Regions from separate parts of the Corynebacterium freneyi genome, predicted to be linked through region 3. Evidence: riboswitches for the same ligand, from Rfam matches in the RefSeq annotation. Region 3 holds a riboswitch; each other region holds the start of a gene.
What was found. Region 3 has a riboswitch for cobalamin ahead of metE (5-methyltetrahydropteroyltriglutamate--homocysteine S-methyltransferase). Riboswitches for the same ligand answer to the same signal wherever they lie in the genome.
Positions count from the first base shown of each region.

Region 1: another riboswitch for cobalamin. It lies ahead of cobN (cobaltochelatase subunit CobN); the one in region 3 lies ahead of metE (5-methyltetrahydropteroyltriglutamate--homocysteine S-methyltransferase).
Region 2: another riboswitch for cobalamin. It lies ahead of CFREN_RS05005 (ABC transporter substrate-binding protein); the one in region 3 lies ahead of metE (5-methyltetrahydropteroyltriglutamate--homocysteine S-methyltransferase).

Region 1 covers NZ_CP047357.1:1,623,838-1,627,105, reverse strand. Annotated here, with positions in the region: gene cobN (cobaltochelatase subunit CobN) at 1-1,431, opposite strand, end outside; adenosylcobalamin-variant (AdoCbl-variant) riboswitch at 1,479-1,551, opposite strand; gene cobG (precorrin-3B synthase) at 1,707-2,894, shown strand; gene CFREN_RS07315 (precorrin-8X methylmutase) at 3,037-3,268, shown strand, end outside.
Region 2 covers NZ_CP047357.1:1,089,349-1,092,616, reverse strand. Annotated here, with positions in the region: gene CFREN_RS05010 (FecCD family ABC transporter permease) at 1-327, opposite strand, end outside; gene CFREN_RS05005 (ABC transporter substrate-binding protein) at 371-1,414, opposite strand; cobalamin riboswitch at 1,509-1,699, opposite strand; gene CFREN_RS05000 (uroporphyrinogen decarboxylase/cobalamine-independent methonine synthase family protein) at 1,720-2,772, opposite strand; gene mnmA (tRNA 2-thiouridine(34) synthase MnmA) at 2,769-3,268, opposite strand, start outside.
Region 3 covers NZ_CP047357.1:2,435,975-2,439,242, forward strand. Annotated here, with positions in the region: gene CFREN_RS10880 (CoA-acylating methylmalonate-semialdehyde dehydrogenase) at 1-1,035, opposite strand, end outside; cobalamin riboswitch at 1,300-1,519, shown strand; gene metE (5-methyltetrahydropteroyltriglutamate--homocysteine S-methyltransferase) at 1,657-3,268, shown strand, end outside.

The DNA.
Region 1 (3,268 bases), 810 kb from region 3:
TTCGCGCAGCTGCCACGGCAGGGTCTCGAAGTGCTCGAGGTACGTGTCGGCGGGCAAGCGCAGTTCATTGGCGGCCATGACCTCTTCGGTCAGCCAGTCCGGGTCCTGGCCGCCGGCGTCGATGATGGCGTGCATGAACGCGTCGGCGGCGGCGGTGCGGGCTTCGGCGTCGCCGGCGGCGGTGGCGGCGACGTAGTCGGTGAAACCGGGGATGGCGGTGACGTCGCCGAGGTCGTAGCCGGCCTCGTCGAGTGCGTGGAGCACCTTCAGCGTCGACGCCGGGGTGTCCAGGCCGACGGCGTTGCCGATGCGGGCGTGCTTGGTCGGGTAGGCCGACAGCATGACGGCGATCTTCTTGTCGGCGTTGTCGACGTGGCGCAGGCGGGCGTGGCGCACGGCGATGCCGGCGAGGCGGTCGCAGCGTTCGAAGTCGGGGACGTAGGTGATCAGGTCGTCGGAGTCGATCTCCTTAAACGAAAACGGCACGGAGATCAGGCGGCCGTCGAATTCGGGCACGGCGATCTGGGTGGCCACGTCCAGGGGCGTGAGGCCCTCGTCGTTGTCCTCCCAGGCCTGGCGGGGCGAGGTCAGGGCCAGGCCCTGGATGATGGGCATGTCCAGTTTCGCCAGGGCCGCGACGTCCCACGTGCCGTCGTCGCCGCCGGCCTGCGCCAGGGCGGGTCGGTTGCCGCCGGCGGCGAGGACGGTGGTGATCAGCGCGTCGCAGGTGCCGAGCTCGGCGATCAGGTCGTCGCCGGCGGTGCGCAGCGAGGCAGCGTAGATGGGCTTTGCGACGGCCCCCCGCTTTTCGATGGCGCTGCACAGGGCGGAGACGTAGGCGGTGTTTCCGGCCAGATGCTGGGCCCGGTAGTAGATCACGCCGATGACCGGTGCGGTCCCGGTGACGTCGGCGGAGGCAGCTGCGTCAATGTCGCCGCCGGCCTTTTCGTCGGTGCGATCGTCGTTGCACTCGTCCAGGGCGGAGCCCCAGTTCCGCTCGAGGTGGCCCCACGCCGGCAGGCGCTTCGGCTCGGCGAAGCCCAGGCCGGTGAACAGCAGCGTGTCCGACAAGAAGTTGTGCAGCTGCGCCAGGTTGTCGGGTCCGCCCTCGGCCAGATACGCGTGGGCGGTGGTGGCGACGTTGGCGGGGACCGTCGAATACTCGGTCAGTTCCGCGTCGGGAGCCTGCTCGCCGGAGACCAACACCGTCGGGATGCCCGAGGCGATGACGGCGTCGATGCCCTCCTCCCACGCCCTGCGGCCGCCGAGCAGGCGGATGACCGCGATGTCGGCGCCGTCGAGAAGCCCCGGCAGATCGTCGTCGAGCAGGCGGGCGGGGTTCGCCCAGCGGTACTCGACGTCCGCCTCCTTCGCCGCAGCGGCCCTGGCGGACAGCAGGTCGGTGTCGGACGTGGACAGCAGCAGAATCATCGCGTCTGCGCCTTTCCCGGGGAATGTCGCGCCCCGTGGCCAAGCTTCCCGGGGCGTGGGGGTCTGACTTTCACAGTGGCGCGACCGTCCGGATTTTCACCGGCTTCCCCACCACCCGGGTCGGGTGGTTGAACGTTGTCGAAGGGTAGCCTACAGCGCCCGTCGGATCCGGGTCGTCGGGACACCCGGGCGCCCGCGGTCCCCGGGGCGCACGGGCGGCAGGCGGGCCGTCGTCAAGCAACGCCCGCCCCACGCGCCGCACGTATCATCGAGGCATGAACCCCATGGTCGACCAGCCCGAAACCCCCCGCCCCGAACGCGACCGCCCCGACGCCTGCCCGGGCACCCGCCGCGTGCACATCGCCGCCGACGGCGCCATCGGCCGCCTGCGTTTCCCCGGCGGATTCCTGCCCGCGCCGGGCTTCATGGTGCTGGCGGACCTGGCCGACAACTTCGGCGACGGCTACATCCACTTCACCTCCCGCGGCAACCTGCAGATCCGCGGCATCCGCGACGTGTCCGGGTTCGCCGACGCCGCCGAGGAAGCCGGCATGCTCCCCCACCCCGACCACGACCGCGTGCGCAACATCCTGCAGTCCCCGATGACCGGCCGCGTCGGCGGACTCGACGACGTCTCCGAGCTGGTGCACGCGTTCGACGACGCCTTGTGCGCCGACGAGTCGCTTGCGGCGCTGCCGGGACGCACCCTGTTCGCGCTTGACGACGGCCGCGGCGACGTCCTCGGCGAAGCACCCGACCTCGGCCTGGTCGCCCTCGGCGGCGGCGAATTCGAACTGGTCGTCGCCGGGGCACCCGCCGGAGTGTCCGTGCCCCGCGACCGCGCGGTGGAAATGCTGCTGTCGGCGACCCGCGCGTGGGCGGAGGTGCGCGGCGAGGCCTGGCGCATCGCCGAATCCGACGGGGCCGACCGGGTCGTCGCCATGACCGCGGAAGCCATCGGCGTGCCCGTCGGTGATCCGTCGGCCGCCGAGTCCTTCGCGTTCGCCCACCCCGGCACCGAACAGATCGGGTGGATCGACCAGCCCGACGGCCTGGTCAGCCTCGCCGCCGGGCTGCGGTTCGGCGTCCTGCCCTCCCGCCTGGCCCGCGCCATCGCCCAGACCCGCGTGCCCGTCCACGTCACGCCCTGGTACTCGCTGGTCCTCCACGACCTGGAGGAAGCCGACGCCGAGCAGGTCGTGCGCGTCCTGGCGCCCAACGGCCTGATCTTCGACCGCAAGTCGACGTGGCTCAACGTCTCCGCCTGCACCGGCCGGCCCGGCTGCCCGAAGTCGCTGGCCGACACCCGCGGCGACGCCGCCCACGCCATCGCCCAGGCCCGCCTGCCCGAGGGACGCGTGCACTTCTCCGGCTGCGAGCGCCGTTGCGGCCGACCCAAGGGCGGATACGTCGACTACCTGGCCACCGGCGACGGCGAATACGAGGTCACCTCGGTCGACTGACCCCGGGAGCCCAGCCCAGCCGGGGCGGAGTCGGGGCACTGGGCCGCGCGGAGTTGGCGCAGAGCGTGGTCGGCGCTGAGTCGGGGCGCGCCGCGGACGGGTCGGCGGCGTTCGACCGGCCGGTCTGACTTACGCTGTTGGCATGTTTGGCTTCGATTACGTCACCGACGGCGCGGCGATTTACCGCGAGTCATTCTCCATCATCCGCGCCGAGTCCGACCTCGGGCGTTTTTCGCCCGACGAGGAGGTCGTCGCCGTCCGCATGATCCACGCCGCCGGCCAGACGGACCTGGCGGAGGACATCGTCTTCTCCCCCGGCGCAGTCGCCGCCGCCCGCGCCGCGCTGGAGGCGGGCAAGCCGATCTTCACCGACG
Region 2 (3,268 bases), 1.3 Mb from region 3:
CGCACCGACGCTCGCGCCCGAGGAAATGCCGAGCAGATAGGGGTCTGCCAACGGGTTGCGCACCAACGTCTGCATGGCGACGCCTGCCATCGCCAACCCCGCGCCGACGATGATCGCCATCAGCCCGCGGGGCGCGCGCAGCTCCCACACGATGTCGTTGACGGCGCGGTCGGGGTGCACCGTGCCCGAAAACTGGGCCGCGAGCACCGACCACACGTCCGACAGCGAGTAACTCACCGAACCGAACGTCAACGACGCGACGAAGCTGACGGCGGTCAGCGCCGCCAACAAAAACACGAGAAGCGGCGTCGCCGCCTTGCTCCGCACTTTCGAAAACCTCGCTTTTCTCCGGTGTCCCGTAGCGTCGCGGCTACCGGGTGATGTACTCCCGTCCGTCCAGGCTCTCGGGCAGCGTCATCGCCGGCTCGATGTCCGACTCCGGCACGAGGCCGAACTTCTCGAGTCCCTTGCGAACGTGCTCGGCGGCGTCGATGTTGAGCGGCGAGGACACCCACATCGAGTAGTTGAGGTTGATGAAGCGGTCTTCCTTGACCGCCGGCAGGTCGCGGGTCAGCGGGTGGTTCTTCAGGATCTTGATCTTGTCCTCCAGCGACTGCCCCTCGTAGTCGACGAACACGAAGGCGTCGGGGGCGTCGGCGGCGAGGGACTCCCAACCGACCTGCACCCAGGAGTCGGCGAGGTCCTCGGCCTGGTTGCGGGCGCCGGCGGCCTCGATGATCGCTTGAGGCGCGCCGAACTTGCCGGACGTGAAGATCGCGTCGGTGCCGGAGTCGAAGACGAACAGGGTGGGGGTCTGCTCCGGCTGCGGAGCGTCGTTCAGCTTCTTCAGCCGGTCATCGATGTCGTCGATGACGGATTCGGCCAGCTCGGAGTCGCCCGCGATCGCGCCGATGTTGCGCAGATCGATGTCCAGCGCCTCCCACGGTTCGACGAGACCGCGGTGGTCGGTGCCCTCCTGTCGGCAGGACTCCGTGAGCAGGTACGTGGCGATGTCGCGCTGGTCCAGCAGGTCCGGCGTCACGCCGAGGCCTTCCGACAGTCCGTAGTTCCAGCCGGCGAAGTAGATGTCGGGCTGCAGCGACACCACCTGTTCGAGCGTGGGCTGCTTGTCCGAAATCACGTCGAAGCCGTCGATGACGTCGGCACCGTACTTGGCGGCCAGGGTGTCGTGGGCCTTCCCGATCGACGCCACCGCGGACAGGTTGTCGCCCGCACCGGCGGCGAGGGCGATGGAGATGATTCCCGAGTCGTAGGCCAGCATCGACGGATCGGCCGGGTAAGTCATCTCCTCGCCGCAGTTTTCCACGGTGACGCTGCCGTCGGCGTTGACGGTGCCGCCGTTGGCGTCATCGGCGCCGTCGGTCCCGGAGCAGGACACCAGAAGCAGGGCCATCGAGGCGGCGATGGCGGCGGAGGCAGGGCGAAGCGGGAACTTGTTCAATTGGTCCACCTTCGTGGAAAACCGCCGCGATCTTTACGCGAGATGCGACGTCGATGACGAACCGGCGGGTCTTCGGACTCGAAGGCGACTCCCCCGCGCCTTCCCGGACGGTGCAGTGCACTCCAGTGGCCTCATGCGGGGGATGGATCCCTCTCACCGCTGCGCGACAGTTCCGGATTCACACCGGATTCCCTGACGCCGATTCCTTGCGCGACAACCGTAACATTCCAACGCCATCGACCCGGCCGAAAGGCGCGCTACAGGTCTCCCGCCGCCCGCGAGATCAATTCCGCGGTGCGACGGCCTGCGGCGTAGGCGGGGGCGATCCACGACGCGGGCGCACCGACGAAACCGCGGTCGACGGTGACGCCGACGTGGTCGACGAGGTCGGCGCGCGGGAACGACAGTTCGTCCCACAGCCGGGCGACGCGTTCGGCGATGTCGCGGGCTTCGGGTTCCAGGTATGCGCCGGTGTGTTCGTCGGTGGCGCCCGGGACCGCTGGCACGGCGCCGAACAGCAGATCCAGGCCGGCGGCGCGCAGGCGGCCGACTTCGTCGAGGGTGGCCGAGCCACGGATCGCCCCGATGGGCAGCGCGATTCGGGCGGCGCCCGATTCCAGCAGCGCCTTTTCCAGCGACGGCGGCCGCGGCCCCTCCCCCGACGTCCGCGCGACCAGCCCGGGAACCGCGATGGCGATGTCGGGCAGCCCCGAGCCTTCCGCCGTGAGCACCCGCCACTGCGCGGCCATTTCGCGGTAACCGACGGCGGGCAGCGACGTTCCCGCCACCGCCGCCTCGACCAGGCCCGCCGCGATCGCCGGGGCAGCGGGTTCGTGCATGACGACGGCCACCTCCGCTCCGAACCGCCGTCGCACGTCGGCGATGTGGGCGGCCAACCCCTCGGCGAGCGCGGCGGCGAGGTAGGACACGGCGCCGCGGTCGACCAGCATGCGGTGACCGTCGGCCAGCTCGATTGACGCCGCCAGCGTCCACGGCCCGACGACGGGCACGGTGACGGTCTCCGGCGTCGCGCCCCAGAACTCCTCGCAGACGTCGAGGTCGCGTTCCAGGTGGTCGGCGGCCAGCGACGCCGCGGCCCCCGGTCGATCGGCCACGCGCCACGACCGCGGGCCGACGTCCATCGACAGGTCCGCCAGGATCGCGCCGGTCCGCCCGATGGCGTCGGCACCGAGTCCCCGGTCGGCGAGGATGGGCAGGTGTGGAGTGGCCCCGCATTCCCCGGCGAGGATCTCCGCCGCCGCGCGCACGTCGGTACCCGGCAGCGGCCCCAGACCCGAAAACGCGGTCACCGGTCCGCCTCCTTCTCCGTCGACGCGATGGTGCCGGACCCCAGCACGATGTCGCCGTCGGCGTCGGGGCGGTAGAGCACGGCCGCCTGCCCGGGGGCCACCCCGCGCAACGGTTCGGCGAGGACGCAGATGAACGCCCCTCCGGTGCCCGCCGCATCCACCGGGCCGGTCCACGACACGGTGCACGGCACGGGGCGGCCATGCGCCCGCACCTGCACCTCCGCATCGAATTCCGCCGGGGGGCCGCCCGCGTCGACGCCGGCGTCGTCGTAAAGCCACACCGCCCGATCGACGTGGAGCACCCGGACATCCAGGTCCTCGCGTCGTCCGACGGTCACCGTGCCCGTGCCGGCATCGACGCCCGTGACGTAACGCGGCTTGCCGTCGACGGCGGGACCCGGCAGCCCGAGGCCCTTGCGCTGGCCGATGGTGAAGGCGTCGACGCCGCCGTGGTCGGCGAGCTTCTCCCCCGTCGCACCGTCGACCACCGCACCCG
Region 3 (3,268 bases):
GGCACCCTCGGACTCGGCGGAGCCGACGATGTCGCGGACGCGCTCGAGCGCCTGCGGGGTGATCAGCGGACCGTAGGAGGCGTCCGGGTCGAGGGAGTGGCCGACCTTGAGCTCCTTGATGCGCTCGACGAGGGCGTCGCGCAGGGCGTCGGCGACCTCGTCGCCGATCGGCACGGCGACGGAGATGGCCATGCACCGCTCGCCGGCGGAGCCGTACGCTGCGCCGATGAGCGCGTCGACGACGCGGTCGAGGTCGGCGTCCGGCATGATGATCATGTGGTTCTTCGCGCCGCCGAAGCACTGGGCGCGCTTGCCCAGCTTCGCGGATGTGACGTAGACGTGTTCGGCGACGGGGGTCGAGCCGACGAAGCCGATGGCCTTGACGTCGGGGTGCTCCAGCAGACCGTTGACGGCGTCGTGGGCGCCGTGGACGACGTTGAGCACGCCGGCCGGGCCGCCGGCCTCGAGGAAGAGCTTGGCCAGGGTGACCGGCACGGACGGGTCCTGCTCGGAGGGCTTGAGCACGAACGCGTTGCCGGCGGCGAGGGCGGGGCCGGCCTTCCACAGCGGGATCATGGCCGGGAAGTTGAACGGGGTGATGCCGGCGACCACGCCGAGGGGCTGGCGAACGGAATGGACGTCGACGCCGGTGCCGACGGATTCGGAGAACTCGCCCTTGAGCAGGTGCGGGGCGCCGAGGGAGAACTCGACGACCTCGAGGCCGCGCTGCAGGTCACCGTGGGCGTCGGCGAAGGTCTTGCCGTGCTCGAGCGAAAGGTCGCGGGCGATGTCGTCGGCGTTGGCGCGGATGAGGCGGATCCACTCGTTGAGGACGCGGGTGCGCTTCAGCGGGCTCCACGCGCCCCAGTCCTTCTGGGCCTCCTTGGCGTTGGCGACGGCGCGGTCGACGAGTGCGCGGTCGGCCAGTCCGACGGTGCCGCGGACGGCGCCGGTGGAGGGGATGGTGACGTCCATGGTGGCGCCGTCGGCGTGGACTTCTTCGCCACCGATGATGTGGGGGATGCGGATGGTCATGCCTGTTCTTCCCTTCGCCGCGGGCTTCCGCCCGTCATGTTTTGGTTAACGATCGCTAACCGAAAACGTATGTGACGCGGGTCACGAAATCTAGGAGGAGGTATGGCGCGACCACATTTGGGGGCACCGTGTTAATGTTGCGAATTGACTGTTAACTCTTCGCCTCCCTGCTTGGCGCCCGCTTTTACCCCGGCCAACCTTGCTTTACGACGACCACCTGGCAGACCTTCGCCACCCGAGTTTTCTTTTTGCGAATTTCGTCCTAAGGTGACCTGCGCAACTGGTTCCGCCCCCGCGGTTGTCGCGGGATGTCGGACGCAAGAGGGAATCCGGTGAGAATCCGGAGCTGTCCCGCAGCGGTATGCCGGAACGAAAGCCGTCAAAGGCACTGGGGTCGATGCCCCGGGAAGCGACGGCCGGTAGGCCCCGCCCACTTGGGCGCACGCCGGCGAGCCCGAATACCTGCCCGTTGTGCCGGCTCATCCGATCCGGCTCACCGAGGGCGCTCGTGGACTGGCGCGACGTGGCGTAAACCGACGGGCGAGTCTCCCCGTCGGTGGCTTCGGCGCAGGTTCAGGTGCGACCCCGGTCTTTCTTGACGAGGATCGAGGAGATCACCCCATGACCGCACGTTCGACCCGGGCGGGCCAACGCCCGCCGTTCACCGCGACGGTGCCGGGCTTCCCGCGCATCGGCGCCCACCGGGAGCTGAAGAAGGCCATCGAGGCCTATTGGCGCGACCCGGCCCTGGCACCGGAATTGGCCGACACCGCCGCCACGTTGATCGATCGCCGCCTCACGCGCGCGACCGCGACCGGCCTGGATTCGGTGCCCGTCGGCACGTTTTCCCACTATGACCAGATGCTCGACGTCGCCGCGATGGTGGGCGCCCTGCCCGCGCGCGTCGACGACATCGCCGACCATGAGCCCGGTTCCGGGTCCGACCCCGAACGTGACCCCTCCGCCGACGACCTGCTTCCGACGTGGCTGGACCGCTATTTCGCCGCCGCCCGCGGCGCGGAGGGGATTGCGCCGTTGGAGATGACCAAGTGGTTCGACACGAACTACCACCACCTGGTCCCCGAGCTCGATCCGGCCCGACCCTTCGCCGCCGACCCGTCGTTCCTGGTGGCGCAGTTGCGCCGGGCCCGCCGCCATCACGTTCCGGCGCGGGCGGTGCTCATCGGCCCCGTGACGTTCCTGGCCCTGTCGAAGATGGCCGACGGCACCGTCGGCGCGCCGTTGGACCGCCTGCCCGAACTCGTGGACGCGTACCGCGACATCGTCGATGCCGTCGCCGACGAGGGCGTGGAGTGGATCCAGTTCGACGAACCGGCCCTCAACACCGGGCATCTGCCGGCGGGCCGCGACGGCGAGGTGTCGGAGCAGTGGCGCCGCCTGGTCGTCCATGCCCACGTCCGGGGCGTGCGCGTGCTGGCGCAGACGTATTTCACCGACGCCCAGCGAACGGTGGACCTTCTCTCCGGCACCGGCGTCGACGCCGTCGGCGTGGATTACGTCGCGGGAGCCGCCCCGGATCTGTCCGCCCTGCCGACGTCGACGCTGGTCGTCGCGGGCGTCGTGGACGGCCGCAACGTGTGGCGCACGGATTGCGCCCGGGCCCTGGGCGCGCTCGCCGAGGTCGCGCAGTCGCACCCGGTCGCGGTGTCCACGTCCTGCTCGCTGCTGCACGTGCCGCATTCTCTGGCCGCCGAGCCGTCGCTGGCCGATGAACCGGAGTTGCGGGCCCGCCTGGCGTTCGGCGAGGAGAAGATCATCGAGGTCGTCTCACTCGCCCGCGCCCTGCACCATCCGAACTGCGAGCGCATCCGCCGCAACGGGATCCTCGCCGACGCGGAGACCGCCGCGAACGAGGAGCAGGCCGAGCAGACCGAGCAGACGGAACGGGCCGGGCAGCCCGATCCGGACGCGTCCGCGGCAGCCGTGGAGCACGAGGTTCCCCGACGCAAGGGCGGGGTCCACGACCGGGCGCCGTTCCCGGAACGCCGGGAGGCCCAGCGCCGGCGCCTGGACCTGCCGCCGCTGCCCACGTCGACGATCGGTTCCTTCCCGCAGACGCCGGAGGTCCGTGCGGCCCGGGCGGCGTTCGCACGGGGCGAGTCGTCGGCGCCCGCCTACGAGGCCGCGATGGTCCGCGAGATCCTGCACGTCATCGACGAGCAGGAGAAGCTGGGGTTGGACGTGCTCGTGCACGGCGAGCCGGAGCGCAACG